Regions from separate parts of the Peribacillus sp. ACCC06369 genome, predicted to be linked through region 2. Evidence: a T-box and tRNA genes for the amino acid it is inferred to sense, from the RefSeq annotation. Region 2 holds a T-box; the other holds one or more tRNA genes.

Region 1 (16,316 bases), 4.7 Mb from region 2:
GAAACAGCCCAGACCACCAGCTAAGGTCCCAAAGTATACGTTAAGTGGAAAAGGATGTGGAGTTGCTTAGACAACCAGGATGTTGGCTCAGAAGCAGCCACCATTTAAAGAGTGCGTAATAGCTCACTGGTCGAGTGACTCCGCGCCGAAAATGTACCGGGGCTAAACGTATCACCGAAGCTGTGGATTGACACCATTAGGTGTCGATGGTAGGAGAGCGTTCTAAGGGCGTTGAAGTCAGACCGGAAGGACTGGTGGAGCGCTTAGAAGTGAGAATGCCGGTATGAGTAGCGAAAGAAGGGTGAGAATCCCTTCCACCGAATGCCTAAGGTTTCCTGAGGAAGGCTCGTCCGCTCAGGGTTAGTCGGGACCTAAGCCGAGGCCGAAAGGCGTAGGCGATGGACAACAGGTTGATATTCCTGTACCACCTATACATCGTTTGAACGATGGGGGGACGCAGAAGGATAGGGTAAGCGCGCTGTTGGATATGCGCGTCCAAGCAGTTAGGCCGGAAACGAGGCAAATCCCGTTTCCATTAAGGCGGAGCTGTGATGGCGAGGGAAATATAGTACCGAAGTTCCTGATTCCACGCTGCCAAGAAAAGCCTCTAGTGAGATGTAAGGTGCCCGTACCGCAAACCGACACAGGTAGGCGAGGAGAGAATCCTAAGGTGTGCGAGAGAACTCTCGTTAAGGAACTCGGCAAAATGACCCCGTAACTTCGGGAGAAGGGGTGCTTTTTAGGGTGAATAGCCCGGAAAAGCCGCAGTGAATAGGCCCAGGCGACTGTTTAGCAAAAACACAGGTCTCTGCGAAGCCGCAAGGCGAAGTATAGGGGCTGACACCTGCCCGGTGCTGGAAGGTTAAGGGGAGAGGTTAGCGCAAGCGAAGCTTTGAACCGAAGCCCCAGTAAACGGCGGCCGTAACTATAACGGTCCTAAGGTAGCGAAATTCCTTGTCGGGTAAGTTCCGACCCGCACGAAAGGTGTAACGATCTGGGCACTGTCTCAACGAGAGACTCGGTGAAATTATAGTACCTGTGAAGATGCAGGTTACCCGCGACAGGACGGAAAGACCCCGTGGAGCTTTACTGCAGCCTGATATTGAATTTTGGTACAGCTTGTACAGGATAGGTAGGAGCCTGAGAAGCCGGAGCGCTAGCTTCGGTGGAGGCGTTGGTGGGATACTACCCTGGCTGTATTGAAATTCTAACCCGCGCCCCTTATCGGGGTGGGAGACAGTGTCAGGTGGGCAGTTTGACTGGGGCGGTCGCCTCCTAAAGAGTAACGGAGGCGCCCAAAGGTTCCCTCAGAATGGTTGGAAATCATTCGTAGAGTGTAAAGGCACAAGGGAGCTTGACTGCGAGACCTACAAGTCGAGCAGGGACGAAAGTCGGGCTTAGTGATCCGGTGGTTCCGCATGGAAGGGCCATCGCTCAACGGATAAAAGCTACCCCGGGGATAACAGGCTTATCTCCCCCAAGAGTCCACATCGACGGGGAGGTTTGGCACCTCGATGTCGGCTCATCGCATCCTGGGGCTGTAGTCGGTCCCAAGGGTTGGGCTGTTCGCCCATTAAAGCGGTACGCGAGCTGGGTTCAGAACGTCGTGAGACAGTTCGGTCCCTATCCGTCGCGGGCGCAGGAAATTTGAGAGGAGCTGTCCTTAGTACGAGAGGACCGGGATGGACGCACCGCTGGTGTACCAGTTGTCTTGCCAAAGGCATAGCTGGGTAGCTACGTGCGGACGGGATAAGTGCTGAAAGCATCTAAGCATGAAGCCCCCCTCAAGATGAGATTTCCCATGGCGCAAGCTAGTAAGATCCCTGAAAGATGATCAGGTTGATAGGTCAGAGGTGGAAGCGTGGCGACATGTGGAGCTGACTGATACTAATAGATCGAGGACTTAACCAACGCTTTTTAAAAAATGAAATACCTTCTTATTATCTAGTTTTGAAGGAACAACGTTCCTTTATTGTTTGGTGGCGATAGCGAAGAGGTCACACCCGTTCCCATTCCGAACACGGCAGTTAAGCTCTTCAGCGCCGATGGTAGTTGGGGGTTTCCCCCTGTGAGAGTAGGACGCCGCCAAGCAGTTATATATGGAGGATTAGCTCAGCTGGGAGAGCATCTGCCTTACAAGCAGAGGGTCGGCGGTTCGATCCCGTCATCCTCCACCATTTTACACCTGCCGGTGTAGCTCAACTGGTAGAGCAACTGACTTGTAATCAGTAGGTTGGGGGTTCAAGTCCTCTTGCCGGCACCATCTTCATACAAGCTTAATATAGCATATATAAATAGTTTATATGAGCCATTAGCTCAGTTGGTAGAGCATCTGACTTTTAATCAGAGGGTCGAAGGTTCGAATCCTTCATGGCTCACCATTTTATTATGCGGGTGTGGCGGAATTGGCAGACGCACCAGACTTAGGATCTGGCGCCGCAAGGCGTGGGGGTTCAAGTCCCTTCACCCGCATGTTTGCGGAAGTAGTTCAGTGGTAGAATACAACCTTGCCAAGGTTGGGGTCGCGGGTTCGAATCCCGTCTTCCGCTCCACTATTTATTTATGCCGGGGTGGCGGAACTGGCAGACGCACAGGACTTAAAATCCTGCGGTAGGTGACTACCGTACCGGTTCGATTCCGGTCCTCGGCACCATCTTAATATGCGCCCGTAGCTCAATTGGATAGAGCATCTGACTACGAATCAGAAGGTTGTAGGTTCGACTCCCGCCGGGCGCACCATATTTTTTTCGGGAAGTAGCTCAGCTTGGTAGAGCACTTGGTTTGGGACCAAGGGGTCGCAGGTTCGAATCCTGTCTTCCCGACCATGATTTTTTTGGGGCCTTAGCTCAGCTGGGAGAGCGCCTGCCTTGCACGCAGGAGGTCAGCGGTTCGATCCCGCTAGGCTCCACCAAAAAAAACTTGACAAGCCCAAATGGCTTTGATATGATTAGAAAGTTGATTCTTTAAAAGGATCAAATTGCTCTTTGAAAACTGAACAAAACAAAGCGCCAACGTTAAATTTTAAGTGAGCACACACTATCAAAAAAGCAAAATGAGCAAGTCAAACATTTCTTCGGAGAGTTTGATCCTGGCTCAGGACGAACGCTGGCGGCGTGCCTAATACATGCAAGTCGAGCGAATCGATGGGAGCTTGCTCCCTGAGATTAGCGGCGGACGGGTGAGTAACACGTGGGCAACCTGCCTATAAGACTGGGATAACTTCGGGAAACCGGAGCTAATACCGGATACGTTCTTTTCTCGCATGAGAGAAGATGGAAAGACGGTTTCGGCTGTCACTTATAGATGGGCCCGCGGCGCATTAGCTAGTTGGTGAGGTAATGGCTCACCAAGGCGACGATGCGTAGCCGACCTGAGAGGGTGATCGGCCACACTGGGACTGAGACACGGCCCAGACTCCTACGGGAGGCAGCAGTAGGGAATCTTCCGCAATGGACGAAAGTCTGACGGAGCAACGCCGCGTGAACGAAGAAGGCCTTCGGGTCGTAAAGTTCTGTTGTTAGGGAAGAACAAGTACCAGAGTAACTGCTGGTACCTTGACGGTACCTAACCAGAAAGCCACGGCTAACTACGTGCCAGCAGCCGCGGTAATACGTAGGTGGCAAGCGTTGTCCGGAATTATTGGGCGTAAAGCGCGCGCAGGTGGTTCTTTAAGTCTGATGTGAAAGCCCACGGCTCAACCGTGGAGGGTCATTGGAAACTGGGGAACTTGAGTGCAGAAGAGGAAAGTGGAATTCCAAGTGTAGCGGTGAAATGCGTAGAGATTTGGAGGAACACCAGTGGCGAAGGCGACTTTCTGGTCTGTAACTGACACTGAGGCGCGAAAGCGTGGGGAGCAAACAGGATTAGATACCCTGGTAGTCCACGCCGTAAACGATGAGTGCTAAGTGTTAGAGGGTTTCCGCCCTTTAGTGCTGCAGCTAACGCATTAAGCACTCCGCCTGGGGAGTACGGCCGCAAGGCTGAAACTCAAAGGAATTGACGGGGGCCCGCACAAGCGGTGGAGCATGTGGTTTAATTCGAAGCAACGCGAAGAACCTTACCAGGTCTTGACATCCTCTGACAACCCTAGAGATAGGGCTTTCCCCTTCGGGGGACAGAGTGACAGGTGGTGCATGGTTGTCGTCAGCTCGTGTCGTGAGATGTTGGGTTAAGTCCCGCAACGAGCGCAACCCTTGATCTTAGTTGCCAGCATTCAGTTGGGCACTCTAAGGTGACTGCCGGTGACAAACCGGAGGAAGGTGGGGATGACGTCAAATCATCATGCCCCTTATGACCTGGGCTACACACGTGCTACAATGGATGGTACAAAGGGCTGCAAACCTGCGAAGGTAAGCGAATCCCATAAAGCCATTCTCAGTTCGGATTGTAGGCTGCAACTCGCCTACATGAAGCCGGAATCGCTAGTAATCGCGGATCAGCATGCCGCGGTGAATACGTTCCCGGGCCTTGTACACACCGCCCGTCACACCACGAGAGTTTGTAACACCCGAAGTCGGTGAGGTAACCTTTATGGAGCCAGCCGCCTAAGGTGGGACAGATGATTGGGGTGAAGTCGTAACAAGGTAGCCGTATCGGAAGGTGCGGCTGGATCACCTCCTTTCTAAGGATAATTACGAGAGCGCTTTTGTTTTGTTCAGTTTTGAATGAGTAATTCATTCAGATAGGGAAGAAAAACATCACGATGTGATGGATTCTTTCTGCTTTGTTCCTTGAAAACTAGATAATAGATAGAAGGCAATTAATTTTTTTCAAAGCATCTGTAAGATCTTTTTAACGGTTAAGTTAGAAAGGGCGCACGGTGGATGCCTTGGCACTAGGAGCCGATGAAGGACGGGACTAACACCGATATGCTTCGGGGAGCTGTAAGTAAGCTTTGATCCGGAGATTTCCGAATGGGGAAACCCACTGTTCGTAATGGAACAGTATCTTTACCTGAATACATAGGGTACTGAAGGCAGACCCGGGGAACTGAAACATCTAAGTACCCGGAGGAAGAGAAAGCAAATGCGATTTCCTGAGTAGCGGCGAGCGAAACGGAATTAGCCCAAACCAAGAGGCTTGCCTCTTGGGGTTGTAGGACACTCAACATGGAGTTACAAAGGAACGGGGTAAATGAAGTGACCTGGAAAGGTCCGTCAAAGAAGGTAAAAACCCTGTAGTTGAAACTTCGTTCCCTCCTGAGTGGATCCTGAGTACGGCGGGACACGAGAAATCCCGTCGGAAGCAGGGAGGACCATCTCCCAAGGCTAAATACTCCCTAGTGACCGATAGTGAACCAGTACCGTGAGGGAAAGGTGAAAAGCACCCCGGAAGGGGAGTGAAATAGATCCTGAAACCGTGTGCCTACAAGTAGTCAAAGCCCGTTAATGGGTAATGGCGTGCCTTTTGTAGAATGAACCGGCGAGTTACGATTTCATGCGAGGTTAAGTTGATAAGACGGAGCCGCAGCGAAAGCGAGTCTGAATAGGGCGAATGAGTATGAGGTCGTAGACCCGAAACCAGGTGATCTACCCATGTCCAGGGTGAAGTTCAGGTAACACTGAATGGAGGCCCGAACCCACGCACGTTGAAAAGTGCGGGGATGAGGTGTGGGTAGCGGAGAAATTCCAATCGAACCTGGAGATAGCTGGTTCTCTCCGAAATAGCTTTAGGGCTAGCCTCAAGATGAGAGTATTGGAGGTAGAGCACTGATTGGACTAGGGGCCCCCAACGGGTTACCGAATTCAGTCAAACTCCGAATGCCAAATACTTATTCTTGGGAGTCAGACTGCGAGTGATAAGATCCGTAGTCGAAAGGGAAACAGCCCAGACCACCAGCTAAGGTCCCAAAGTATACGTTAAGTGGAAAAGGATGTGGAGTTGCTTAGACAACCAGGATGTTGGCTCAGAAGCAGCCACCATTTAAAGAGTGCGTAATAGCTCACTGGTCGAGTGACTCCGCGCCGAAAATGTACCGGGGCTAAACGTATCACCGAAGCTGTGGATTGACACCATTAGGTGTCGATGGTAGGAGAGCGTTCTAAGGGCGTTGAAGTCAGACCGGAAGGACTGGTGGAGCGCTTAGAAGTGAGAATGCCGGTATGAGTAGCGAAAGAAGGGTGAGAATCCCTTCCACCGAATGCCTAAGGTTTCCTGAGGAAGGCTCGTCCGCTCAGGGTTAGTCGGGACCTAAGCCGAGGCCGAAAGGCGTAGGCGATGGACAACAGGTTGATATTCCTGTACCACCTATACATCGTTTGAACGATGGGGGGACGCAGAAGGATAGGGTAAGCGCGCTGTTGGATATGCGCGTCCAAGCAGTTAGGCCGGAAACGAGGCAAATCCCGTTTCCATTAAGGCGGAGCTGTGATGGCGAGGGAAATATAGTACCGAAGTTCCTGATTCCACGCTGCCAAGAAAAGCCTCTAGTGAGATGTAAGGTGCCCGTACCGCAAACCGACACAGGTAGGCGAGGAGAGAATCCTAAGGTGTGCGAGAGAACTCTCGTTAAGGAACTCGGCAAAATGACCCCGTAACTTCGGGAGAAGGGGTGCTTTTTAGGGTGAATAGCCCGGAAAAGCCGCAGTGAATAGGCCCAGGCGACTGTTTAGCAAAAACACAGGTCTCTGCGAAGCCGCAAGGCGAAGTATAGGGGCTGACACCTGCCCGGTGCTGGAAGGTTAAGGGGAGAGGTTAGCGCAAGCGAAGCTTTGAACCGAAGCCCCAGTAAACGGCGGCCGTAACTATAACGGTCCTAAGGTAGCGAAATTCCTTGTCGGGTAAGTTCCGACCCGCACGAAAGGTGTAACGATCTGGGCACTGTCTCAACGAGAGACTCGGTGAAATTATAGTACCTGTGAAGATGCAGGTTACCCGCGACAGGACGGAAAGACCCCGTGGAGCTTTACTGCAGCCTGATATTGAATTTTGGTACAGCTTGTACAGGATAGGTAGGAGCCTGAGAAGCCGGAGCGCTAGCTTCGGTGGAGGCGTTGGTGGGATACTACCCTGGCTGTATTGAAATTCTAACCCGCGCCCCTTATCGGGGTGGGAGACAGTGTCAGGTGGGCAGTTTGACTGGGGCGGTCGCCTCCTAAAGAGTAACGGAGGCGCCCAAAGGTTCCCTCAGAATGGTTGGAAATCATTCGTAGAGTGTAAAGGCACAAGGGAGCTTGACTGCGAGACCTACAAGTCGAGCAGGGACGAAAGTCGGGCTTAGTGATCCGGTGGTTCCGCATGGAAGGGCCATCGCTCAACGGATAAAAGCTACCCCGGGGATAACAGGCTTATCTCCCCCAAGAGTCCACATCGACGGGGAGGTTTGGCACCTCGATGTCGGCTCATCGCATCCTGGGGCTGTAGTCGGTCCCAAGGGTTGGGCTGTTCGCCCATTAAAGCGGTACGCGAGCTGGGTTCAGAACGTCGTGAGACAGTTCGGTCCCTATCCGTCGCGGGCGCAGGAAATTTGAGAGGAGCTGTCCTTAGTACGAGAGGACCGGGATGGACGCACCGCTGGTGTACCAGTTGTCTTGCCAAAGGCATAGCTGGGTAGCTACGTGCGGACGGGATAAGTGCTGAAAGCATCTAAGCATGAAGCCCCCCTCAAGATGAGATTTCCCATGGCGCAAGCTAGTAAGATCCCTGAAAGATGATCAGGTTGATAGGTCAGAGGTGGAAGCGTGGCGACATGTGGAGCTGACTGATACTAATAGATCGAGGACTTAACCAACGCTTTTTAAAAAATGAAATACCTTCTTATTATCTAGTTTTGAAGGAACAACGTTCCTTTATTGTTTGGTGGCGATAGCGAAGAGGTCACACCCGTTCCCATTCCGAACACGGCAGTTAAGCTCTTCAGCGCCGATGGTAGTTGGGGGTTTCCCCCTGTGAGAGTAGGACGCCGCCAAGCCATATCTAAGATCAGCCATTCTGGCTGGTCTTTTTTGATATTCTAATTAACGAATAGGTTTTTTATCTCCAGGGTCAGCATAGGGCTGGATCTATTTGTTGGTTAAAATACCATTAGAGGGAACGGACGAGCTGGAGAAAAAGGTTGAATTTAGGTGAAGGAGCTTTGAGGAGAAGAAAAAATTGCAGGTTTTGCATTTATCTTTTCAGGGTATTTATGTAAGATATTTCAACTTTAATGTTCAATGGGGTATGTAACTACATATAATTTGGAGAAAATGGATAATACAGAAAGAAAGTGCGTTTAAGTTGCAAAATGCATTTTTCCTTGTATAATAATAGTCAAATATAGTCAAAGTCAGAATGGAGGAGGCTGAGTGAGAAACATATCTGATGTTATCGAAACTTATTTGAAGCAAGTGCTGGAAATAAGTCAAAAAGATATCTTAGAGATTAAAAGAAGTGAAATAGCAGATAAATTTCAGTGTGTTCCTTCTCAAATCAATTACGTAATCAATACCCGGTTTACAATCGAGAGAGGTTATGTTGTAGAGAGTAAGCGTGGAGGCGGCGGTTATATACGCATCATGAAAGTGGAATCACAGGATTCCGTGCAACTTATTAACCAATTATTATCGCTTATTGGCTCTAGGGTAACTCAATCGATGGCTGAAGGAGTAATTTCCCGGCTGATGAATGAGGAAGTCATTAATGAAAGAGAAGCAAAGATTATGATGAGTGTCATAGATAGATCGGTGATTTATATCGACCTACCTGACCGCGATGAGCTTAGGGCAAGAATTTTAACTGCGATGCTTACGACTTTAAAATATAAATGAAACTGGCAGAGGTGATGAACGTTGATTTGCCAAGAATGTCATCAAAGGTCTGCTACCCTACACTTCACCAAAATCATCAATGGAAAAAAGACTGAAGTCATGATTTGTGAGAAATGTGCTCAGGAAAAAGGTGAGATGTTCATGGATGCAGGGGGACCTGGTTTTTCAATAAATAATTTATTAGCAGGATTGTTGAATATGGAGTCGAATATTCAACAGACAAAGGCAAATGCATTTCCCAAATCGGAAGAGAGGCGTTGCCCGAATTGTCATCGTTCCTATAAAGAATTTGTCCATATTGGTAAGTTTGGCTGTGCCGAATGTTATAAAACATTCAATGAACAGTTAAACCCTATTTTAAAAAGGGTTCATAGCGGCAATACAGCACATATAGGGAAAATTCCAAAAAGGATTGGTGGCACCATATATCTTCGAAAGCAAATTTTGGATTTGAAAGAAGTTTTAAAGACCCACATTATTCAAGAGGAGTTTGAGAAAGCGGCAGAGGTAAGAGATAAGGTTCGTTCCCTTGAAAAAAGGTATGATGCACAAGAGGGAGGCGAGGAATTATGAGCTTGGAAAAGTTTGTAGAAAACGCCTTGAGTTCCTGGATGAGTGCCGAAGGGCCGGAGATCGATATTGTATTGAGTTCCAGGATTCGATTGGCCAGGAATTTCAAAGACTTTACCTTCCCAACCTCCTTTTCTAACGAAGAAGCTAAAAAAATAATTGAATTGGTCAAAAAAAGAATTGAAGAGGAAGTTACTCCAGAGATTGGGAAACTGGAACTTCTAGAGATTGACCAATTACAGCCACTGGAAAAGCGCGTTCTCGTTGAAAAACATTTAATCAGCCCTCATTTAGTTGAGGAATCAGCGAAAAGCGCATGTCTCCTTTCGGAAAATGAAGAAATCAGTATCATGATAAACGAAGAGGACCATCTTCGTATTCAGTGTTTAATGTCGGGGTTGCAGCTAAAGGAAACCTTAAAGATTGCAAATGTTCTTGACGATTGGATTGAAGAATCCATAGACTATGCATATGATGAAGAAAGAGGATACCTAACTAGTTGTCCAACTAATGTGGGAACAGGATTAAGGGCTTCAGTCATGATGCATCTGCCAGGCCTGGTCCTTACTCAGCAAATGAATAATATCATACCGGCTATCAACCAATTGGGGTTGGTGGTACGAGGGATTTATGGAGAGGGCAGTCAAGCGTTAGGGAATATCTTTCAAATCTCTAATCAAATCACTCTCGGAAAGTCGGAGAGGGATATCGTTGAAGATCTAACAAGTGTAGTGCAACAAATCATAGCCCAGGAACGGTCAGCGCGGGATGCATTAGCGAGGACTTCCCACATACAATTAGAAGATAGAGTTTTCCGTTCATATGGGATATTGTCCAATGCTCGAATCATCGAGACCAAGGAAGCTGCTACCTGTATCTCAGATGTTAGGCTAGGTATAGATCTTGGGTATATAAAAAATATTTCTAAAAGCATTCTAAATGAGTTGATGATTTTGACACAGTCGGGATTTTTACAAAAGTATGCAGGTGGCCCTTTAAAATCCCATGAAAGGGATATCCGTAGAGCAGCACTCATCCGAGAACGCTTGAATTTCACGGAATCTTCCTCCTCATAGAGGTCATTATCCTCTTTGGTGAGTACCAATATTCATGAATAGATATGGAGCAAGAACCTGCCATTACTTAGAGAATTGTCTACAACTTTATTCAAAACGAAAATTCTTAAGGAGGAATTCCCTATGATGTTTGGTCGTTTTACTGAAAGAGCCCAGAAAGTATTAGCATTAGCCCAAGAAGAGGCAATCCGTTTAGGTCATAACAATATTGGCACGGAACATATTTTACTGGGCCTGGTCCGAGAAGGTGATGGCATTGCAGCCAAAGCGTTATATGCTCTTGGATTGGGACCGGATAAGATTCAGAAAGAAGTGGAAAATTTAATTGGCCGTGGACAGGATACGGCTCAAACGATACATTATACCCCAAGAGCTAAGAAAGTCATTGAGCTTTCCATGGATGAGGCGAGAAAATTAGGTCATTCATATGTTGGAACAGAGCATGTACTTCTTGGTCTGATACGAGAAGGGGAAGGTGTAGCCGCCCGCGTGTTGAATAATCTGGGAGTAAGTTTAAATAAAGCCCGACAACAGGTATTACAACTTTTGGGCAGCAATGAATCAGGTGGTCATCAAGGTTCAGCTGCTTCAAATGCTAGCACACCGACACTGGATGGCCTTGCCCGTGATTTAACAGCGATTGCCCGGGAAGGAAGCTTGGATCCCGTTATCGGAAGAAGTAAGGAAATACAACGTGTCATTGAGGTATTAAGCCGTCGTACAAAAAATAACCCAGTATTAATCGGTGAACCTGGGGTAGGTAAAACAGCCATTGCTGAAGGGCTTGCCCAACAGATCATCAATAATGAGGTACCTGAAATTTTACGAGATAAACGCGTAATGACCCTAGATATGGGTACTGTTGTGGCAGGTACTAAATATCGGGGTGAATTCGAGGACCGATTGAAGAAAGTGATGGATGAAATTCGTCAGGCGGGTAATATCATCTTATTCATCGATGAATTGCACACATTGATTGGTGCAGGCGGTGCAGAAGGTGCAATCGATGCCTCCAATATCCTTAAACCATCATTGGCCCGTGGTGAATTACAATGTATCGGTGCTACCACTTTGGATGAGTACCGTAAGTATATTGAAAAAGATGCTGCGCTTGAACGTCGTTTCCAGCCAATCCAAGTAGATGAACCGACCATGAAAGAATCCATTCAAATTCTCAAGGGTTTGCGTGACCGTTATGAAGCCCATCACCGTGTCTCGATTACTGACGAAGCGATTGATGCCGCAGTCAAATTATCCGACCGTTATATTTCCGATCGCTTTTTACCGGACAAAGCGATTGACTTGATTGATGAAGCTGGATCCAAGGTTAGGTTACGTTCATACACAACGCCACCAAACTTAAAGGAACTTGAAGTGAAGCTAGATGATGTTCGTAAGGAAAAGGATGCTTCCGTTCAGAGCCAGGAATTTGAAAAAGCTGCTTCGCTTCGCGATACAGAACAACGCTTAAGAGAACAATTGGAAGAAACGAAAAAGACTTGGAAAGAAAAACAAGGGCAAGAGAACAGTGAAGTGACTGTGGATGATATTGCGCACGTCGTATCCAGCTGGACGGGAGTTCCAGTCACTAAACTGGCGCAAACAGAGTCAGATAAACTGCTTAATATGGAATCAATCCTCCACGATCGCGTAATTGGGCAGGAAGAGGCCGTCATTGCGGTTTCTAAAGCAGTACGACGCGCAAGAGCAGGTTTAAAAGATCCTAAACGTCCAATTGGTTCATTCATCTTCTTGGGACCTACAGGGGTCGGTAAAACCGAGCTTGCCCGTGCTTTAGCTGAATCCATTTTTGGTGATGAAGATGCTATGATCCGTATAGATATGTCCGAATATATGGAGAAACATTCGACTTCACGTCTTGTTGGATCCCCTCCAGGATATGTTGGATACGAAGAAGGCGGACAGTTAACGGAAAAAGTGCGGAGGAAACCATATTCAGTCGTTCTGCTTGATGAAATAGAAAAGGCACATCCAGATGTCTTCAATATTCTTCTTCAAGTTTTGGAAGATGGAAGACTGACAGATTCCAAGGGGCGTACTGTCGATTTCAGGAATACCATTCTGATTATGACATCGAATGTAGGGGCATCTGCCTTGAAAATTGATAAGTATGTCGGCTTTAACATCCAGGATACCGGCCAGGATTACAAAAATATGAAAGGGAAAGTGATGGAAGAACTCAAACGAGCATTCCGTCCGGAATTCCTGAATCGTATTGATGAAACTATCGTGTTCCACTCATTAGAGAAGGATCATTTAAAACAAATCGTCACATTAATGTCAAATCAGCTTACTACCCGTTTGAAAGAACAGGAAATATACTTGGAACTGACAGATGCTGCTAGAGAAAAAATTGCTACGGAAGGTTTCGATCCTGAATATGGGGCACGACCAATCCGCAGGGCGCTTCAGAAGCATGTAGAAGATTATCTTTCCGAGGAGTTGCTTAAGGGTAACGTGAAAAAAGGGCAAACGGTCGTGATGGATGTCGTGAATAATGAGTTTGCAATCCGACAAGGTGAGCCTGTTAATGTAAGTGAATAACCTGTTTCTAAACTTCGAGGTACACGGCAGATTTTTTTGCAGTGTACCTCTGTTTTTTATCCATAGGTAAAAATGAGTATAAGTTGGACAATGTAGAATGATTATTTTTTTTAAAAAACTTAGCCTTAAGAAGGTTTAAATAAAACAGAGATATAATATCCTTAAAATAGGTATTTTTTCCAAAGAAAGAGGAGTAATTTATGGCTGTAAAGAAGAAAACCAAATTTATGTGTCAGTCTTGTGGATATGAATCCGCGAAATGGATGGGGAAATGCCCAGGTTGCGGTGAATGGAACAAAATGGTCGAGGAAACTGAAATCGTTAAACCTGCTAGAAAAGGTGCTTTTACCCATTCCGAGGTTAGAGGTTCCGGGGAAAGGGAAAAGGCAGCGCCCATAACTACTATTCAATCAGAAAAAGAACCACGGATTAAGACGGATTTAATGGAATTGAATCGTGCTCTTGGGGGCGGGATCGTACAGGGGTCACTTGTATTGATCGGAGGCGATCCGGGTATAGGTAAATCGACTCTACTTTTGCAGGTATCCTCCCAATTGGCACATAAACAGAAAAAAGTGCTTTATATATCAGGTGAAGAGTCAGTCAAGCAAACCAAATTGAGAGCGGACCGGCTTGGGACCATGTCAGAAAATCTATTTGTCTATGCTGAAACCGATATGGACTATATCCAACAGGCGATTACAGAGGTAAAACCGGATTTGGTCATTATTGACTCCATTCAAACGGTGTACCATTCGGAGGTTACATCTGCCCCGGGAAGCGTTTCACAAGTTAGGGAATGCACAGCCTCACTCATGCGCATTGCTAAAACGAATGGGATTGCGATCTTTATCGTCGGACACGTTACAAAAGAAGGGGCCATTGCAGGGCCACGGCTGCTTGAGCATATGGTAGACACCGTTTTATATTTCGAAGGTGAAAGACACCATACATATCGAATCATACGTGCTGTCAAAAACCGATTTGGTTCGACGAATGAGATGGGTATATTTGAAATGAAAGAACATGGTTTGGAAGAGGTCGCGAATCCATCGGAAATTTTCCTTGAAGAACGGTCTCAAGGAGCTTCGGGTTCCACAGTAGTCGCATCCATGGAAGGAACAAGGCCGGTGCTTGTTGAAATTCAAGCATTGATTTCACCTACTAGTTTTGGCAATCCAAGGCGAATGGCCACAGGGATAGACCACAATCGAGTTTCGCTCTTAATGGCTGTTCTGGAAAAGAGAGTGGGCTTGCTGCTCCAAAACCAAGATGCGTATTTAAAGGTTGCTGGTGGTGTCAAGCTGGATGAACCGGCAATTGATCTCGCCGTCGCAATCAGCATTGCCTCTAGTTTCCGTGATAAACCAACAAACCCTACCGATTGCATCATTGGTGAAGTGGGGCTGACTGGGGAGGTAAGAAGAGTGTCAAGAATTGAACAAAGGGTGCAAGAAGCAGCAAAACTAGGGTTTGAGCGGGTGATCATACCGGCTAATAATATAGGGGGATGGACCGCGCCAAAAGGTATTAAGGTCGTTGGTGTTTCATCGGTCTCGGAGGCTCTTCAACAATCGTTAGGGGGGTAAGTATGACAGATAAAAAAGGGTATGAGAAAACAAAATTGGAGATTCTGCAAATTGTAGCTCCAGGTACCCCGCTTCGGGAGGGTATTGAAAATGTCCTGAGGGCAAATACGGGTGGTTTGATAGTGGTTGGATATAACGAGAAGGTTCGCACTATCGTAGATGGCGGCTTCGAAATCAACTGTAGCTGTACCCCAAGTACATTGTATGAGCTGGCGAAGATGGACGGGGCCATCATTTTAAATGAAAAAGCCGATACGATCATTTTCGCAAATGCCCAATTAGTGCCGGATAACAGTACACCTTCCACTGAAACGGGAATGCGGCATCGGACAGCGGAACGTGTAGCAAGGGAGACCAAGTCGTTGGTCGTCGCAATATCACAACGCCGGAATGTCATCACTTTATATCAAGGCAATTTCCGGTATGCCCTCAAAGATATAGGGGTCATACTTGCTAAGGCTAATTTAGCCATTCAAACCTTGGAAAAATACAAGGTGGTCCTACAGCAGAGCATATCAGTATTAGGAGCATTAGAGTTTGAGGAAATCGTGACCTATGCTGATCTTTTGCAGGTATTGCACCGTTATGTAATGGTACTCAGAATCAAGGCGGAGCTACTTACTTACCTTAATGAGCTTGGTACGGAAGGAAGATTGATCCGTCTGCAAATGAATGAAATCCTGGCAGATATTGAAACGGAAGGAAAGTGGCTTATCAAGGACTATATTTCCAGTAATGATGAAAAACCAGAGGATATCATTTTTCGGCTTCAAGAGTTGGCCATGCAGGAAAAATTGGACGAAAGCATACTTCTAAAGGTGCTGGGCTATCACGGATACATACATCTTGATGAGTCAGTACATCCCCGTGGTTACCGTATTCTTCATAAGATTCCACGCTTGCCGGGTTTGATTATCGAAAATTTAGTGAAACAGTTCGGAAGCTTTAGCGAAGTCAATAAAGCAACAGTTCAAAACCTTGACGATGTAGAGGGTATTGGCGAAGTTCGTGCCAATAAAATTAAAGAAGGACTCCGCATTTTAAAAAATCAGTTGGTCACAAATAGAAGGATGTAATAAGGTGCAGCTGGCCTTCAAAATTTCCCTGGATTAGCTTGAAATTGATTAGTGTTTATTTTTGACACTCAAAACTCAGGGTGCTAGGCTAATATTACGAAAAAGAGAAGGAGTCATATTAGTAAATCCACTAATTCCTTAAGTGAATTTCACGTATATAATGAAAACGAATTTTCGAAGGTTTCATTTTATTTTATTGGTCAATAATGAGTAGAGGGAGGTGAAAGGGATGTTAAAACGCATTATACAAGCATGCTTCTTAATAGTCGGCGGAACACTTGGTATGTTACTTATTCCAGAATTATTAATTGTTTTACATGCAGACGATATTGCTTTAATAAACAATCCTTATGTAAGTGTACTGTTGGGTGCCATTATCTTTTATCTTATTACTTTTTGGGCAGTAGATCATGTGATCTATTTTATGAAGTGGCTGGAGGAACAGCTTGTTAAGATACCGATTACGGACATAATCTTTGGCAGCGTCGGTCTTTTAGTGGGACTGCTTGCGGCGTTCTTGGTTGGTTCCGCCTTCAGTGCCATCAAGGTGGTTCCTATCATCCTTACGCTTTTATTTGGTTATCTTGGTTTCCAGGTGGGCTTTAAAAAACGTGATGAACTATTGAGTTTATTTACGAAAAGTAATAAGAAAAAGAATACTGATGGTGAAGTAAGTGAAGAGGACGAAGAGGG
Region 2 (16,316 bases):
ATATGCAGCGCGTTACGTTGCGAAAAACATCGTTGCCGCTGGCCTTGCTGACAAAGCGGAAGTTCAATTGGCATACGCAATTGGTGTGGCAGAGCCTGTATCGATCTCGATTGATACATTCGGAACTGGTACAGTTAGCGAAGAAGTCCTAGTTGACCTAGTTCGTGCAAACTTCGACCTTCGTCCAGCTGGTATCATCAAAATGCTTGATCTTCGTCGCCCAATCTACAAACAAACAGCTGCATACGGACATTTTGGCCGTACAGATGTCGATCTTCCATGGGAACGCACGGATAAAGCAGAAACATTAAAAGCACAAGCATAATCCATAAAAAAAGGTGTCCCGCAACAGCGGGGCACCTTTTTTTATGGATTAATTTTGCCTTCAGGGGGAATAATTCAAGAAATCGATAGTTACTCTTGAGTTTGGAGCTTTCTCGTGAATTGGAGCAAATACTCGCGTGTTATGTGCGTTTACTCGTGGATTGGAGCAAATACTCGCGTGTTATGTGCGTTTACTCGTGGATTGGAGCAAATACTCGCGTGTTATGTGCGTTTACTCGTGGATTGGAGCAAATACTCGCGTGTTATGTGCGTTTACTCGTGAATTGGAGCAAATACTCGCGAGTTATGTACGTTTACTCGTGAGTTAGGAGTATTTACTCGCGAAATTAGCATTTACTCGTGAAATGGGAGCAAATACTCGTGAGTTATGTGCTTTTACTCGTGAGTTAGGAGCAAATACTCGTGAAATGGGAGCAAATACTCGCGAGTTAGGAACGTTTACTCGTGAATTGGAGCAAATACTCGTGAGTTATGTACGTTTACTCGTGAGTTAGGAGTATTTACTCGCGAAATTAGCATTTACTCGTGAGTTAGGAGCAAATACTCGCGAGTTATGTGCATTTACTCGTGAGTTAGGAGCAAATACTCGCCAGTTATATACGTTTACTCGTGAGTTAGGAGTATTTACTCGCGAATTAGAGCAAATACTCGTGAATTGGAGCATTTACTCGTGAAATGGGAGCAAATACTCGCCAGTTATATACGTTTACTCGTGAGTTAGGAGCATTTACTCGCGAATTAGAGCAAATACTCGTGAATTGGAGCAAATACTCGCCAGTTATGAACGTTTACTCGTGGATTGGAGCATATACTCGCGTGTTATGTCGTTTACTCGTGAATTGGAGCAAATACTCGTGAGTTAGGAGCAAATACTCGCCAGTTATGTACGTTTACTCGTGAGTTAGGAGTATTTACTCGCGAGTTAGGAGCAAATACTCGTTAGTTTATTTTATTCGTTCTGCCGTTTTATAGTATTGTCCTTTTTCGGCATATTCGCGTACGATTCGTTCCATATCCTGGCGATCTTCTTCGTTGATTTCGCGAATGACTTTAGCTGGGCGTCCGAATGCCAACATGTTCGGGGGAATGACTTTACCTTGGGGAACGAGACTGCCGGCACCGATAAATGCCCCTTCGCCGATTTCCGCTGCATCAAGCACAATCGATCCCATGCCGATCAAAGCTCCTTTACGGATTTTGCAGCTATGTAAAATGACCTGATGGCCGATGGTCACTTCATCCTCGATGATCAATGGATTATTTGGGCTTTGGTGCAGGACGCTATTATCCTGTATACTGACTTTTTTCCCTATGATGGTTGGGGATACATCACCGCGAATGACGGAATTGAACCATATTGATGATTCGTCACCAATTTTCACATCACCTGTGACGACAGCATTTTCAGCAATATAAGCGCTTTCAGCGATTTCAGGTTCTTTGCCTTTAAACGGATAAATAATCATTTTCAATCATTTCCTTTCCGAAGTTAATGTTTTTATGTATTATTTTAATATACCGTATGCAAATACACTTGGCTATTTATAATACCAATGTACAACTTGTTAGATTTCTTTTTTGTCGAAAATCACGAATATGGTTATAATTTATATATATTATTTTAACTATCATGGATCGTATACAACAAGTGAAAAGTGAAAGGGGGATTTCGAATGTGGAAATGGGAGACAGAAGGAGACGCAAAAGGCGTCATTGTCATCATTCATGGGGCTATGGAGCATCACGGCCGTTATAAGTGGGTTACACAAATGTGGCTTTCAGCCGGATACCATGTGGTCATGGGCGACCTTCCTGGGCAGGGAATGACAACACGCGCCTACCGGGGACATATCGATTCCTTTGATGAATATTTAGATGAAGTGAAAAGCTGGATAGAAGATGCCTACGAATATTCGCTGCCGGTGTTTTTACTTGGTCACAGCATGGGCGGTTTGATCTCGATACGCCTTCTTCAGGAAGAGGAATGGGACATTGCAGGGGTGATTCTATCTTCACCATGCTTAGGCCTCATGACGAAGCCGCCGAAGTTCATGACAGCCCTCTCTCATGGTTTGAACATCGTGATGCCTAAGTTCAGGGTAGATTCCGGATTGACACCTGAAATGGCAACGAGAAGTTCTGAAGTTCGTGAATCCGATAGAAACGATACCCTATATATCACAAAAGTTTCGATTCGTTGGTATCGCGAGCTTGCACAGGCTATGAAGGATGCTTTTGAAGAGATTCCCGAAATTCAGGATGTACCGCTTTTGGTCATGCAGGGCGGAGATGACAAAATCGTGAATAAGAAGGCGGTTCGTGAGTGGTTTAATTATAATTTGGCCAGTGAAAAGCAATATAAGGAATGGCCGAAGCTTTATCATGAAATCTTCAACGAGCCAGAGCGTGATGATGTATTTCAATATGCACTGAGTTTTGTTGAAAATCGTTTAAAGATATTAGGGTATGTCGTTTGATCGGTACATACTGCGGGATATAATGAAAAAGCTGCCGAAGTGAGATCTTTGGCAGCTCTTTTGATTTGGATTAACCTGTGTTTGTAAGCAATTCGTTCGTCTTGATGACCGGTGCACGGAATACATAACAAGTATCTTTTTATAATGTGGAGGATATTGGCGAATAGGTCTAAAAGGGGGGCTTTCATATTTTGTTCCATGCACCCTTCGAGTGGAGGCTTAAACGAATGTCTAATGCAAAAACACCGTTACTAAAGAACGGTGTCATGCGTGATCATCTCTTTTCAATCGCCACGATGAATGGCGGATTGTTGGCTTGGTTGATGAAACCGTATTTCAGGATATGCGCTTTCTGTTGAGGAAAGTCCCGTACATAATCCATCAATGCATCCCGTTCTTCAGATCCCCCTGGATGTCCATGATAAATGACGAGGATGATGATGCCTTCTGGTGCCAGCATCTCGAACAGCTGTTCAATGGCCGATATCGTCGTATCTGCTTGGGTGATGATTGATTTGTCTCCGCCAGGAAGGTAGCCTAGGTTGAATATGGCACCTGTGATCTTTCCGGAATGTTCTTGCCTGATGTATTTGCTCAATTGTTCATGCCCATCGTGAATGAGGGTGCAGTGCGCTTGTAAATTCTCGGCCTTCAGTTTCGCCGCTGTGGTTTGGAGGGCTTCTTTCTGAATGTCAAAACTATAGACATGTCCGTTTTCACCTGTAAGTCCTGCAAGAAAGACCGTATCAAAACCGTTGCCCATCGTGCCATCAATGCTTATATCTCCAGGCTGAACCGCCTTTTCAAGCAGAATCCTGGCGAATGGCAAAATTCGATCAAGCTTCATGTTTGTACCTCCGTCTGATGATTTTTCCCCTGCCAGCTGTGGCGGCGTTTCAATTCGGCGTCAATGGCATTCAAGACATCCCATTTATTGACGCTCCACATTGGTCCGATCATCAAATCGATCGGACCGTCACCCGTAATGCGGTGAACAATCATTTCTGGAGGGATAATTTCCAACTGGTCACATACCAGGCTGACATAATCGTCACGGTCGAGAAACTCAAGTAGGCCTTTTTCATATTGTTTGACCATTGGTGTCCCTTTTAATAGATGAAGTAAATGGATCTTTATGCCCTGCACATCGAGTTTGGCGACTTCCCGGGCTGTTTCCATCATCATTTCGTAATCTTCCTGAGGAAGACCATTGATGATATGGGAGCATACGCGGATGCCGTGTTTACGCAGTTTATCGACACCCTCTTTGTAGCAATTGAAGTCATGGGCACGGTTGATCACCGTCGCGGTCTTTTCATGAACCGTCTGGAGACCGAGTTCCACCCATAGGTAAGTGCGCTCGTTCAATTCCGCTAAATACTCGACTACATCATCTGGGAGGCAATCCGGGCGTGTCGCGATGGAGAGTCCGACGACACCTTCCTGGGTCAATACACTTTCATATTTCTCGCGAAGCTCTGCCACGGGTGCATGGGTATTCGTGAACGCTTGGAAATAGGCCATATATTTTCCGTCTTTCCATTTATGATGCATCCGTTCGCTGATTTTCTTAAATTGGACTTCTAACGGTTCAACCCTGCTGCCCGCAAAGTCACCCGAGCCTGAGGCACTGCAGAAGGTGCAGCCTCCATGTGCGACGGTGCCATCACGGTTCGGGCAGTCAAAACCGCCATCCAGGGCAACTTTAAAAACCTTATGTCCAAAATGATTTCTCAAGTGGTAATTCCATGTATGATATCGTTTGTTATCCGTTGCATATATAAACGGGTTTGCTTGATTCAAATCAGCAACCTCCTAATTAAAAATAAAGCGCAACATATATTATACAACATTCTGGCAGCTAGGTCTTTTTTTGAAAAATAAGCGTATACTGTATACTTGAAGGTTAAAATTTAGCTGCTATTTTCAGTATATCTAATGAATGACTATATCCAATCGGGAGCTGATGGACATGACCGGTCAAGTTGAAGAAGCGATTAATCAAATGAAAAAGAAATTAGCCGAAAATAATCAGGTGATCGAAGTAAATGAAGATGGGTTCATATACAAAGCCACTTGCACCTTCAATTCACCTGCTTCGGATGAACAAATTCATTCCTTTGAAAAGAAAACCGGATTGCTTCTGCCCGATGATTATAAAGAGTTTTTAAAAATAACGAATGGATGCCGTCTATTCGATAATGTGGAATCTGGCGGGGAAAATGATTTATACAGCCTGGATGATATTGTTAATTACACATATGAAAATTCATACGAAGGATGTTATAAAGTGGCATGCATTTATCAAGATAATATCGTGATAGATGGGGAAGCCGTCGCTAAAGGTGATAAGGATTATTTAATGGTAAAAGGCCATATTGATGATTTTGAAGAAGGCGAGAAACTCCATATGGGCTTTGCCGAGTGGATCGAGCAGTTCATTTCCCATCATGGGGAGAAGTTTTGGGATAAAGGTTGATTCCTCAAAAAAAATGATAATCCACTCGTTATTTGCTCAAACTAAACAAGATGATTCCGAATCATCCACATGAGACGCGAAGGAGAGGGTTTGTAATGGCAACCAGACAATCCGTCGATCATTTTTTAGAGCAATGTGAAGGAGCTCTCCATTTTGCAGAGTTTGAATTTAACGAGGCCTCACGGCAGGAGCATTATGATGATGAACAATTTCAAAATTCGCAAAAGTATATCGAAGAGGCTTTGACGGATATGGAACGATTGTATGCCAGTTCGAATGCCCAACAACGGGATATGCTTTCGCGGATGCGGCAGCAGATGAATGAATTGAAAAATGAAATGATTTTACTGCGGCATTAAAGGGAAGCAAGGGAGCTATGGATGCATAGCTCCCTTTTTTGCACGATTTTCCTTGAATTCGAATATATAATGAAAAACCTGTCGATAATGTTTATGTACGGCTATTGCAATTATCGGTGAAATTGACTAGAATTAATATAATCAAATATTCTCATAAAGACTATGATGAGGAACAGTAGCGATTTGATTCCAGTAAAGAGAGTTGACGGGTGGTGCAAGTCAACCTGGGAGGGTCGTGAACTCCCCTTGGAGTTCCGGGTGTGAAGGTAAAAAGTAATGCCTGGCGTTTTAATCCATGTTACGGATGTTTTAAGCTGGGCGGATTTTAGCTATCGCCAATGTGGGTGGTACCGCGGGAAGATATACATAATCCTCTCGTCCCTATTTTGGGATGAGGGGTTTTTTATTGTTTTTTATACGGAAATTAGGAGGAAATCATATGAGTTTTGACCATAGAAGCATAGAAACGAAATGGCAGCAGTATTGGGAAGGCAATAAGACATTCAAAACGGGTGAAGAAAGCGGCAAACGTAAATTCTACGCGCTGGATATGTTCCCATACCCTTCAGGCGCAGGTCTTCATGTGGGGCACCCGGAAGGTTATACGGCAAGCGATATTTTAGCACGTATGAAACGGGCGCAGGGGTATAATGTTTTACACCCGATCGGCTGGGATGCATTTGGACTTCCGGCAGAGCAATATGCGATCGATACGGGAAATGATCCAGCTGAATTCACGGAGCACAATATCAACACGTTCCGCCGCCAAATCAAAGCCCTTGGTTTTTCTTATGATTGGGATCGCGAAATAAACACGACAGATCCCGACTATTACAAATGGACGCAATGGATCTTCTTGAAATTATATGAAAAGGGCCTTGCATATATTGATGAAGTGGCCGTTAACTGGTGTCCGGCTCTTGGCACGGTATTGGCGAACGAAGAAGTCATCGATGGAAAAAGTGAGCGTGGAGGCCATCCGGTTGAGCGCCGCCCGATGAAACAATGGATGCTTCGAATCACGGCTTATGCGGACCGCTTAATCGACGATTTGAATGATGTGGATTGGCCTGAAAACATCAAGGATATGCAACGTAACTGGATTGGACGTTCCGAGGGAGCGGAGGTTACATTCAATATCGATGGCTTTGAAGATACATTCACGGTATTCACGACCCGTCCAGATACGTTATTCGGTGCAACATATGCCGTATTGGCACCTGAACATCACTTTGTCGATAAAATTACGACAGCTGATCAAAGGTCGGCAGTCGACGCATATTTAGATGAAGTGAAACATAAAAGCGATTTGGAAAGAACAGACTTGGCTAAGGATAAATCAGGCGTGTTCACGGGGGCATATGCCATTAACCCGGTAAACGGCGAAAAAATGCCGATCTGGATTGCTGATTACGTGTTGATCAGCTACGGAACAGGTGCGATCATGGCCGTTCCTGCGCATGATGAGCGGGATTATGAATTTGCAGTCAAGTTCAACTTGCCGATCAAGGAAGTCGTAGCTGGCGGAGATGTGACAAGTGAAGCATATACAGGCGATGGCCTTCATGTGAATTCGGAATTCCTTGATGGATTGAATAAAGAAGAAGGCATTTCAACCATGATCAAATGGCTGGAAGAAAAAGAAATCGGCACGAAGAAAATAACTTACCGTCTTCGCGACTGGTTATTCAGCCGTCAACGTTACTGGGGTGAACCGATTCCAATCATTCATTGGGAAGACGGCACGATGTCTGCAGTGAAGGAAGAAGAACTTCCATTGATTTTACCGAAAGCTACGGACATCAAGCCTTCGGGTACGGGCGAATCACCACTTGCGAACATTACGGAATGGGTGAACGTAACGGATGAAAACGGACGAAAAGGGCGCCGTGAGACAAATACGATGCCACAATGGGCAGGCAGCAGCTGGTACTTCCTTCGTTATATCGATCCGGACAACAAGGAAGCACTCGCAGATCCTGAAAAATTAAAAGAATGGATGCCGGTCGACATTTATATTGGCGGCGCTGAGCATGCGGTGCTTCACTTGCTTTACGCTCGTTTCTGGCATAAATTCCTATACGATATCGGTGTTGTGCCAACGAAGGAACCTTTCCAAAACCTATTTAACCAAGGGATGATCCTTGGCGAGAATAATGAAAAAATGAGTAAATCAAAAGGGAATGTCGTGAACCCGGATGATATCGTTGAAAGCCATGGTGCAGATACACTTCGCATGTACGAAATGTTCATGGGACCATTGGATGCTTCGATTGCCTGGTCTACAAACGGATTGGACGGTTCCCGCAGATTCCTTGACCGCATTTGGCGTTTATTAGTCAACGAAGACGGTTCGATCACAGATAAGATGACCGAAACGGATGACACGGGCAAGCTTGAAAAAGTCTATCATCAAACAGTTAAAAAAGTGACCGAGAATTATGAAGAATTGAAATTCAATACGGCGATTTCACAATTGATGGTTTTCATCAATGATGCTTATAAAGCCGATTCGCTTCCTAAAGTATATATCGAAGGCTTCGTCAAATTGCTTGCACCGGTTGCACCGCATATCGCCGAAGAGCTTTGGTCTAAACTAGGCCATTCCGAGAGCATCACATACGGAACATGGCCGGCGTTCGACGAAGCGAAGTTAGTGGATAACGAAGTCGAAATCGTCATCCAAATCAACGGAAAAGTCAAAACGAAATTAATGGTGCCGACTGACACTACGAAAGAAAAGTTGGAAGAAATTGCGATGGGTGATGATTCCATCAAAGAACAAATCGATGGGAAAACCATCCGTAAAGTCATTGCTGTACCAGGTAAATTAGTCAATATCGTCGCAAACTAACGAAATCGAATGAGAGCTGTTCCGCATGTTTTAATGCTGGGACAGCTTTTTTTTTCGCGGGCATTGGCGGAACTTAGGAATTAGGTCATGTTAGGATTTTCACCGATTTAAGTCCATTAACGATGAATCTATCAAATTTTGGCATCAACAATCCTTATAAGGTGTCGATCGGAGCTCAAATATCTTGCTTAATTGGTACAGGAGAATCATTTTTCTGCTCGCTGTCCAATTATATCAAGCATTTCTCATAAAAAAGGGAAAAAATTGGTTGATAAAATTATACAGTGTGATAGTTTGGTATAGTACTGTTATTTTATAACCAAATATTGGAGGCGGAACTGTGAAATTTAAGAATGTGAGTCGAATTACGGTGTTTGTGCTTATTTTTGCACTGATTTTCAGCTTGGTTCCACAAAATTCTCAAGCTGCAGCTGTAACACCTATTGAAAATGTAAATACGATTAAAAATGGGGACACTTTGGACGGGAAGTTTGAAAAGCCGGGTGTTCAATGGTATCAAATCAGTCCCACACAAGAAGAAATACAAAAATTCTCCCATATTGAGTTCGAAGTCAATTCGGATAAAATCTTGAATATTTCCGTATATCAAGATAAAGAAAAAGCAGAAAAAGATGAGAGCAATTATTTTGTCTCTTCTTATCCTGATGAAAAAGCTGTAGTCGATTTCCCATATGCTTGGGACGGCACATATTATGTTAAAGTTGAATATTTCGGCGATACGGATGATGAAGGAAATCCTCTACCGGATGCGGAAAATGTAGCTGAATACTCCATCAATGCCCATTCAGTGACATTGCCACCATCTGCCGGGGACGAAGGGGAAAATCTCGAATCATGCCCGGTTGAATTGAGTGTAAACGATAAGAAAACGGGAGAATCCATGTTGAAAACACTCCGCGTGTTTAGAGATGAAGTTCTCACGAAATCATCTGAGGGACGCACCATGTCCTCTTTATACTATAAGGCTTCTCCATTCCTGGCACTTCATCTGGCTGGTAATAAAACGGCAAGGGAAGCCGTCTATAATCATTTAGTCGTCATTAAGCCCCTTATTGAGGATCTTAATGAAAATGGAGCAAGCAGTACGGCAGTCATTAGCAACAAGCAGCAAGAAGCGATTAAAGCTTTATTCACTAAGACGGCAGACGTCGCTCCGGCTGGATTGAAAAAGGATATGGACGGCATTGCAAAGAAAATCAATCTTGATAAGCTTGCCGGTGAGAGAATCGTCGATATCGCAAGCAAAGCGGGAATTGAAGTTCCGGCTTCGAAAAATATAAAGAACAAATATATCGTCAAACTTAAACCAGGGAAGTCATTAAGCTCTGTCCAATCCAAAGTAAGCGGAAAAGGATATGGAACATTATCGGCACCTAAGAAACAAGAGGTTCTGTATGATGATATGTATGTCGTAGAGTTAAAGAATCAAGCAAAAATGAGCACAGCAGCTCTTTCCGGTATTGAAAATCTTCCAGAAGTGGAATATATCGAACCGGTAAAAACGTATAAAGCACTTTCAGCCGATATTCAATCATCGTATCAATGGTCTTTAAATAACCTCGGTGGTGAAGAGGGCATAAAGGGTGCGGACATCGATAACGAAAAACTGCAAAACCTTATTAAGAAACGTAATCTAAAGGATACATTAGTAGCGGTTATCGACACAGGTGTCGATGATTCACTTGCGGATTTGAAAGATACGGTTCGCATGGACTTAGGCAAGAATTTCATTGATAAGAAGGGAAATGCCGTCGATGACAATGGCCATGGTACACATGTATCCGGAATTATCGCTGCAAAAGCAGACAATGGCTATTCCATGCAAGGAATCAATCCAGTAGCTAAAATCATGCCTGTAAAGGTCTTGGACTCTTCAGGATATGGAGACAATGAGAAAATTGCACTAGGCATTAAATATGCCGTGGAACATGGTGCCAAGGTCATAAACCTTAGCTTGGGCGGAGAATATAGCAGGACGATTGAACACGCCTTGAAAGATGCAGCCGCCAAAAATGTAATGGTTGTCGTAGCAAGCGGTAATGATGGGATGGAAGGTCTTTCTTATCCTGCATCATCTAAATACGCCATTTCCGTCGGCGCAACCAATGCCCTTGATTTAGTATCGGATTATTCCAATTATGGAACGAAATTGGACATGGTCGCTCCAGGGACAGGCATCCCGAGCCTTGTACCTAATGGAAATGTTACCTATATGGATGGTACATCAATGGCAGCTCCCCATGTTGCGGCAGCTACGGCCTTGTTATTATCCGGAAACCCTGGATTGAAATTGAATGAAGTAAGGGAAATCCTTCATGAGACATCGGAATATGTTGCTTTTGAAGAAGAAGATAATGTAGACCCTTATGAGGACTATCCACCTGAGGATGGAGAAATCATAATACCAGAAGAAGAACTTCCTGTCGGAAAAGATTTAGTATCCGGATATGGAAGGCTGAATGCATACAGTGCACTTAGTGCAGTGGATTTAAAAGCAAAAGTCAATCTTGTGATGGATACGCAAACAAAACTGACTGGTTCAGCTAAAAAAGGTTCAGTAATCGAAGTGAAAAGCGGAAGCAAAACGATCGGTAAAGGAACGGCGTCAGCTAACGGAACGTTCACCGTTACGATTCCGGTCCAAAAAGCTGAGCAAATGCTTACTGTGAATATCTCTGATTCTTCAAAACTGGCAACCTCTTCAATCAAAGTATTCGTGAAGAAAGGGGAAACCCCTAATAAGCCAACCGTTAAAGCTGTAAGTGACAAAGATACGTATGTAACTGGTCAATCACAAGCGGACATGAAAATCACGGTCAAAAATAATGCAAAAAAAGTAATTGGTTCAGGTAACACGGACAGCAAAGGGAATTTCAAAGTGAAAATCAGCAAACAAAAAGCTGGCACTAAACTTTCAGTCACAGCTACAGATCTAGCAAAACGGGAAAGTAAGGCGACAACCGTAACTGTTCTGGATAAAACCGCCCCAGGTGCACCGAAAGTGAATGAAGTGAACGACAAAGCCACCAAAGTAACAGGTAAAGCGGAAATCGGTTCAACCGTTACCGTGAAGTACAACAATAAAAACATCGGAACGGCAAAAGCTGATAACAAGGGGAACTTCTCCATCAAAATCAGCAAGCAAAAAGCAGGGTCCGCATTATATGCCTCTGCAAAAGACAAAGCAGGCAATACAGGAAAAGCAGCAAAAGTAACGGTTAAAGATAAAACGGCTCCAGGAGCACCGAAAGTGAATGAAGTGAACGACAAAGCCACCAAAGTAACAGGTAAAGCGGAAATCGGTTCAACCGTTACCGTGAAGTACAGCAATAAAAACATCGGAACGGCAAAAGCTGATAACAAGGGGAACTTCTCCATTAAAATCAGCAAGCAAAAGGCAGGGTCCGCATTATATGCTTCAGCAAAAGACAAAGCGGGCAATACAGGAAAAGCAACAAAAGTAACCGTTAAAAAATCAAAATAGTTATAAGAGGTGAAGGCCGTTTAACTTACATGTTAAACGGCCTTTTTATGTGAGAAGACGAATGAAAACACCGCTCGATAATCAGCGGTGTTTTTGCCATGAGCGTGTCTTTTGACTGTGTGTTGTCATTGCATGATGTCAGATCTGGAGTTTCGCGTTTTAATTCTGAAATAGAACCTACTCTTTTTTCTTGTACTATAAAACTTTATTAGAGAAAAGGAGAAGAGAAAGAATAAAAGTCAAATTGCAGTAATACCAAATTTCAGGAGGAATTATAATGATGAAAAAAGGAAGAGTAATAGCATTAGGTACTATTTTAGCTTGCTCAATCGGGTTAGGAACGCTTTCAGTTGAAGCTGGAAATGAGAATTCGGGATATTCTTTTATGATTAAGAAAGATCAAGCAAACACATCTACAGGTACAAAGTATCGCCAAACGACTACAGAACGGAATACATGGAAGGTGAGGATGTATTTTTCACAAGAAGGTACGAATACTTATACGAAGTATTGGCTCGAAAAAAGCGATGGCACGAATGTATCTCCTGCAGTGGATGTGAAAGCTGGCAATAAAGACTCAAAAAGTGGGCGCAATCATTATATTAAAGGCAATGCAGGTGCCAATGCGACCGAGGTACGATTAACGGCAGAAAATAATAATGTAAATTCTAGCACCTATTCAGTAGAAGGGTATTGGGATGAGGAGACCGGGAGAATATTACCTGGACAGTATAAGACTTTTTACACCACGGAATATAATAAATAAAAAATGATGAATATGGTGAAGCCACCTTGGATGATTGTTGACTCAAGGTGGCTTTCTAAAGGGAGACAAAATGAATAGTTATTATTATCGATTAACAAATAATAAAAAAACAAAGTTCATCGTGTTATGTATTGTGGCGATTGTTATTATTGATATTTTTATTTTGATCGGCAATGTTTTAGAGTCATGGATCATGCCCCATCTAGCCACTTTTTTAGCGGGAAGTTCATTAGGTCATATGATGCAAATACTACTTATTTGGTTTTTGCCTATTTTTCTATTAATCTTGTGTGCCGACAGCTATATCCAAGACTATAAAACAGGCTACCGATATATCGTAGCGACCAAAAAAGGGAGATATAATTATTATAAAACCATGCTATTCGGAAATATGTCATTTTCCTTTTTAGTCATGGTTGGTTGCTTGCTATTAAACATGATTATTGCATATTTGGTATTCATGAATGGTGAATTTGATATGGGTTTATCACCAGATTTATCGCCGGAAAATCCTTTATATACACTCGCCAACAAAATGCCTTTTGTTAGCAATGTGTTTTATATCATCATTTTTGGATTTTTCACTAGTTTATGCGCAGGCATGGCTACCGTCCTTAGTTGGTGTTTTCCGGATATAAAGTATACGTATCCGTTAAGCTTTGTTATTTGGTTTTCACAAATTTTAGGGTTGAATTATTCAGTGGCCCTAATTTTTCAACCTTTTAACGAAGTGACCTTAGAAGCTTTCATTTTGATTTTCTTTAAATCTACCATTCTTTTTTTAGCGATCATCATTATCGGGTTCATGTATAAGGTGAAAAGTGATGAAGTCTAATCAAAAAAAAGTATATGTATCACTGCTGCTTGTTCTGTTATTTGGATGTTTATGGATGACCTATAATATTCATTATTTAAAAATAAAGCAGCTAGACCCAGCGTATCTTTTGATCATTGATGTAAGTGCGAGTGTAGATGGCTATCTCTCGGTTAAAAATTTATTGATCACATATATTGTTCCTTTGTTACTATTTTATCGTTTTTTTATTGAAGATGAGCATCCACACATTATCGTTCGCTTACAATCAAGAATCGACATGTATCGGAGACGGACCATCCAAGTTTTTATAAGTTCGTTTATCTTTGCGTTCATCATTTTCTTGATTAATTTCGCAGCTGTTTTCATATTCGATAGATTTCACTTTATATCATCAAAATATTGGAACTTATCTCTTCTTAATTTAGCCCTATTGACGTGTATATATTTCTCGATTGGCCTGCTTTATTATTTCATTTTTGATTATTCCAATTCAATCATAGCGACGGCAGCAACCTTTTGTATCTGTTTTCTATTATATGTGATGAAGAGTCAGCTGAATATTGATTGGGGTCCTGCCAGCTCCGCAAATGTTATCGATCCTTTATTAAGCAGCGGAATTACAGGATATTATTCGCTAATCATGATTGGAAAAGAATTATTTCTATCTCTCGTGATGGTTTTACTTGGGCTATTTGCGATCGAGAAAAAAGATTTCATTTTTGGTTTTTCTGATGACTAAACGAATCTTCTTAACGATGTTGATCGTCATTTTGTTGCAAATTTTACTATTTGATTATTTCGATGGCTCTAAAACCGATCTTACGGGATATATGATCGTTAGCGGAGTTCCGATCAGTAATAAGTTTGTTGTATTGGGAACATGGTATATGTTTTTTTCTGGATTGAGTTTTTTGTCGTTAGGTTATTTGCGGCAATATATTTCCGGTTATGGGGTCTACCTCATGATCAGGGAAAAAAGCAGGGTGAAACTTGGGCTTAGAAGAATCGGGAACTTAATGATCCTTATATCTGGATTATCGTTAATTCAACTTCTTTTCTCGATCATATTCGCTTTTATAAATAAGGAGGATCAGGTTTTTTTTTATGATGATTTTCAATCATTGATTTGTATAGCGGGTCTTTATATGATGTCCAATATTGTCCTGATTTTCATTCAAATGGCACTCGAACTTCATTTTACGGAGGAAGTATCTTTATTGCTGATAAATGTTTATGTGCTTTTTTCGGTTACAGTAGGCGGAGTTCTATTATCTACACAAAAGCTGACGTGGATTTTATATTTTTTGCTTCCCAATTTCGGCATGTATGTAAGAAGTGATGTACTTGAAACTGGCGGAATATCAACAGTAAATGCTTATATCGTTTTAACCGTAATGACGATCATTTTAACTGTTTTAACCTATAGACGATTAAAGAAAATCGATTTAATTTAACGAGGTGCACAATGACAAAAATACGAATTAGCTCTTTACATAAAAAGATGAAGAAGAAGACACTTTTGCATGATATCAATTATGAGTTTAACAGCGGGAAAATTTATGGTTTGTATGGAAGGAATGGCTCCGGTAAAACGATGCTGCTTAGAGCGATTGCAGGATTAATCATGCCAAGCTCAGGAGAAATTGCCATAGACGAAAAAATTCTTCATAAAGATATTTCCTTTCCTGCTAATAGTAGTGTCATTATTGAAAACACTTCGCTGCTGCACCAATATGACGCTTATACAAATCTGGAAATATTAGCAAAAATCAGGAACATCGCCACTGATGAAGATATTAAAGCGAATATAAAAAGAGTCGGCCTTGATCCGGAATCAAAAATGAAGGTTGGAAAATTTTCGTTAGGAATGAAGCAGCGTCTAAGCGTCGCCCAAGCGATATTTGAAAAACCGGACATTTTATTATTGGATGAACCGACCAATGCCATCGATGAAGAAGGTGTTACGCTAGTTTATCAGATCTTGAAGGAAGAAAAAGAGCGCGGTGCACTCATTCTGTTGACAAGCCATCATAAACAGGACCTGGAGGCATTAGCCGATGAATATGTAAAGATGGATAATGGAGGAATCGTCCTTGACTCTAAATAAAACCATAGCCGCGATAACTTTACTATTATTAGTAGGCGGATTTCTTATTTATAAAGTGTACTTTGTTTCTTCAGCGATGAGTGCCGCTAATAGAAATACCGAAAATAATGCTGCTTCCTATAAGGTGTTGGAATCACAAAACATCATGGTCGGGAAAGACATCGATCAGGGCTATTATGATATCAAAGCTCTCGATAATGAAGCGGAAGTTGGTAGCAATAAAATGCACAAAAATGCTGTACTGCATGCAGAGCCCTTTCATATGAATGTGAAATTCTCGATTAAAGGGAAGATCGAATTCAAGCCTTCTGAATTTAAAAAAGCAGGGAAAAAAAATCAAAAAATCATCATGAAAAATCCTGGTCATTATGTGGTCGGTACAGAGATACCAGCGGGGAATTATGTACTAACAAGGACAACCGATAAAATCCGAGTGTTTGTCGATATAAAAGATGAAACGCAAACCGAAAGCTTGCAAACGATTCAATGGGAAATTGACGAAAAAGTGAAAAAACCAATCGAGATCGAACTGAAAAAGGGCTATAACGTATATATTAAGAAAATGGATAAAGATGGTTTTATATCAAATGAGGGCGATCTGGTATTG

The links. A T-box is a leader RNA that pairs with one kind of tRNA and senses whether it is charged. The one in region 2 lies ahead of leuS (leucine--tRNA ligase), so its partner is inferred to be a tRNA-Leu.
Region 1: it has a tRNA-Leu gene. The T-box ahead of leuS (leucine--tRNA ligase) is inferred to sense a tRNA for this amino acid. The anticodon was not compared.

The regions. Positions count from the first base shown of each region.
Region 1 is NZ_JAUCEN010000002.1:93,813-110,128, forward strand. It holds rRNA gene QUF78_RS01210 (23S ribosomal RNA) at 1-1,911, shown strand, start outside; rRNA gene rrf (5S ribosomal RNA) at 1,976-2,091, shown strand; tRNA gene QUF78_RS01220 (tRNA-Val) at 2,102-2,177, shown strand; tRNA gene QUF78_RS01225 (tRNA-Thr) at 2,188-2,263, shown strand; tRNA gene QUF78_RS01230 (tRNA-Lys) at 2,306-2,381, shown strand; tRNA gene QUF78_RS01235 (tRNA-Leu) at 2,391-2,472, shown strand; tRNA gene QUF78_RS01240 (tRNA-Gly) at 2,478-2,552, shown strand; tRNA gene QUF78_RS01245 (tRNA-Leu) at 2,565-2,653, shown strand; tRNA gene QUF78_RS01250 (tRNA-Arg) at 2,663-2,739, shown strand; tRNA gene QUF78_RS01255 (tRNA-Pro) at 2,749-2,825, shown strand; tRNA gene QUF78_RS01260 (tRNA-Ala) at 2,836-2,911, shown strand; rRNA gene QUF78_RS01265 (16S ribosomal RNA) at 3,071-4,621, shown strand; rRNA gene QUF78_RS01270 (23S ribosomal RNA) at 4,797-7,729, shown strand; rRNA gene rrf (5S ribosomal RNA) at 7,794-7,909, shown strand; gene QUF78_RS01280 (CtsR family transcriptional regulator) at 8,286-8,747, shown strand; gene mcsA (protein-arginine kinase activator protein McsA) at 8,769-9,320, shown strand; gene mcsB (protein-arginine kinase McsB) at 9,317-10,393, shown strand; gene clpC (ATP-dependent protease ATP-binding subunit ClpC) at 10,517-12,958, shown strand; gene radA (DNA repair protein RadA) at 13,159-14,547, shown strand; gene disA (DNA integrity scanning diadenylate cyclase DisA) at 14,550-15,623, shown strand; gene QUF78_RS01310 (PIN/TRAM domain-containing protein) at 15,853-16,316, shown strand, end outside.
Region 2 is NZ_JAUCEN010000002.1:4,767,939-4,784,254, reverse strand. It holds gene metK (methionine adenosyltransferase) at 1-325, shown strand, start outside; gene QUF78_RS24215 (hypothetical protein) at 486-653, shown strand; gene QUF78_RS24210 (hypothetical protein) at 690-839, shown strand; gene QUF78_RS24205 (gamma carbonic anhydrase) at 1,290-1,808, opposite strand; gene QUF78_RS24200 (alpha/beta hydrolase) at 2,019-2,822, shown strand; gene mnmM (tRNA 5-(aminomethyl)-2-thiouridylate-methyltransferase MnmM) at 3,097-3,669, opposite strand; gene mnmL (tRNA modification radical SAM protein MnmL/YtqA) at 3,666-4,625, opposite strand; gene QUF78_RS24185 (SMI1/KNR4 family protein) at 4,795-5,301, shown strand; gene QUF78_RS24180 (DUF2524 family protein) at 5,397-5,660, shown strand; T-box leader at 5,814-6,046, shown strand; gene leuS (leucine--tRNA ligase) at 6,100-8,514, shown strand; gene QUF78_RS24170 (S8 family peptidase) at 8,855-12,019, shown strand; gene QUF78_RS24165 (DUF2712 domain-containing protein) at 12,300-12,785, shown strand; gene QUF78_RS24160 (DUF2705 family protein) at 12,856-13,620, shown strand; gene QUF78_RS24155 (WxPxxD family membrane protein) at 13,610-14,341, shown strand; gene QUF78_RS24150 (DUF2705 family protein) at 14,334-15,056, shown strand; gene QUF78_RS24145 (ATP-binding cassette domain-containing protein) at 15,068-15,709, shown strand; gene QUF78_RS24140 (hypothetical protein) at 15,696-16,316, shown strand, end outside.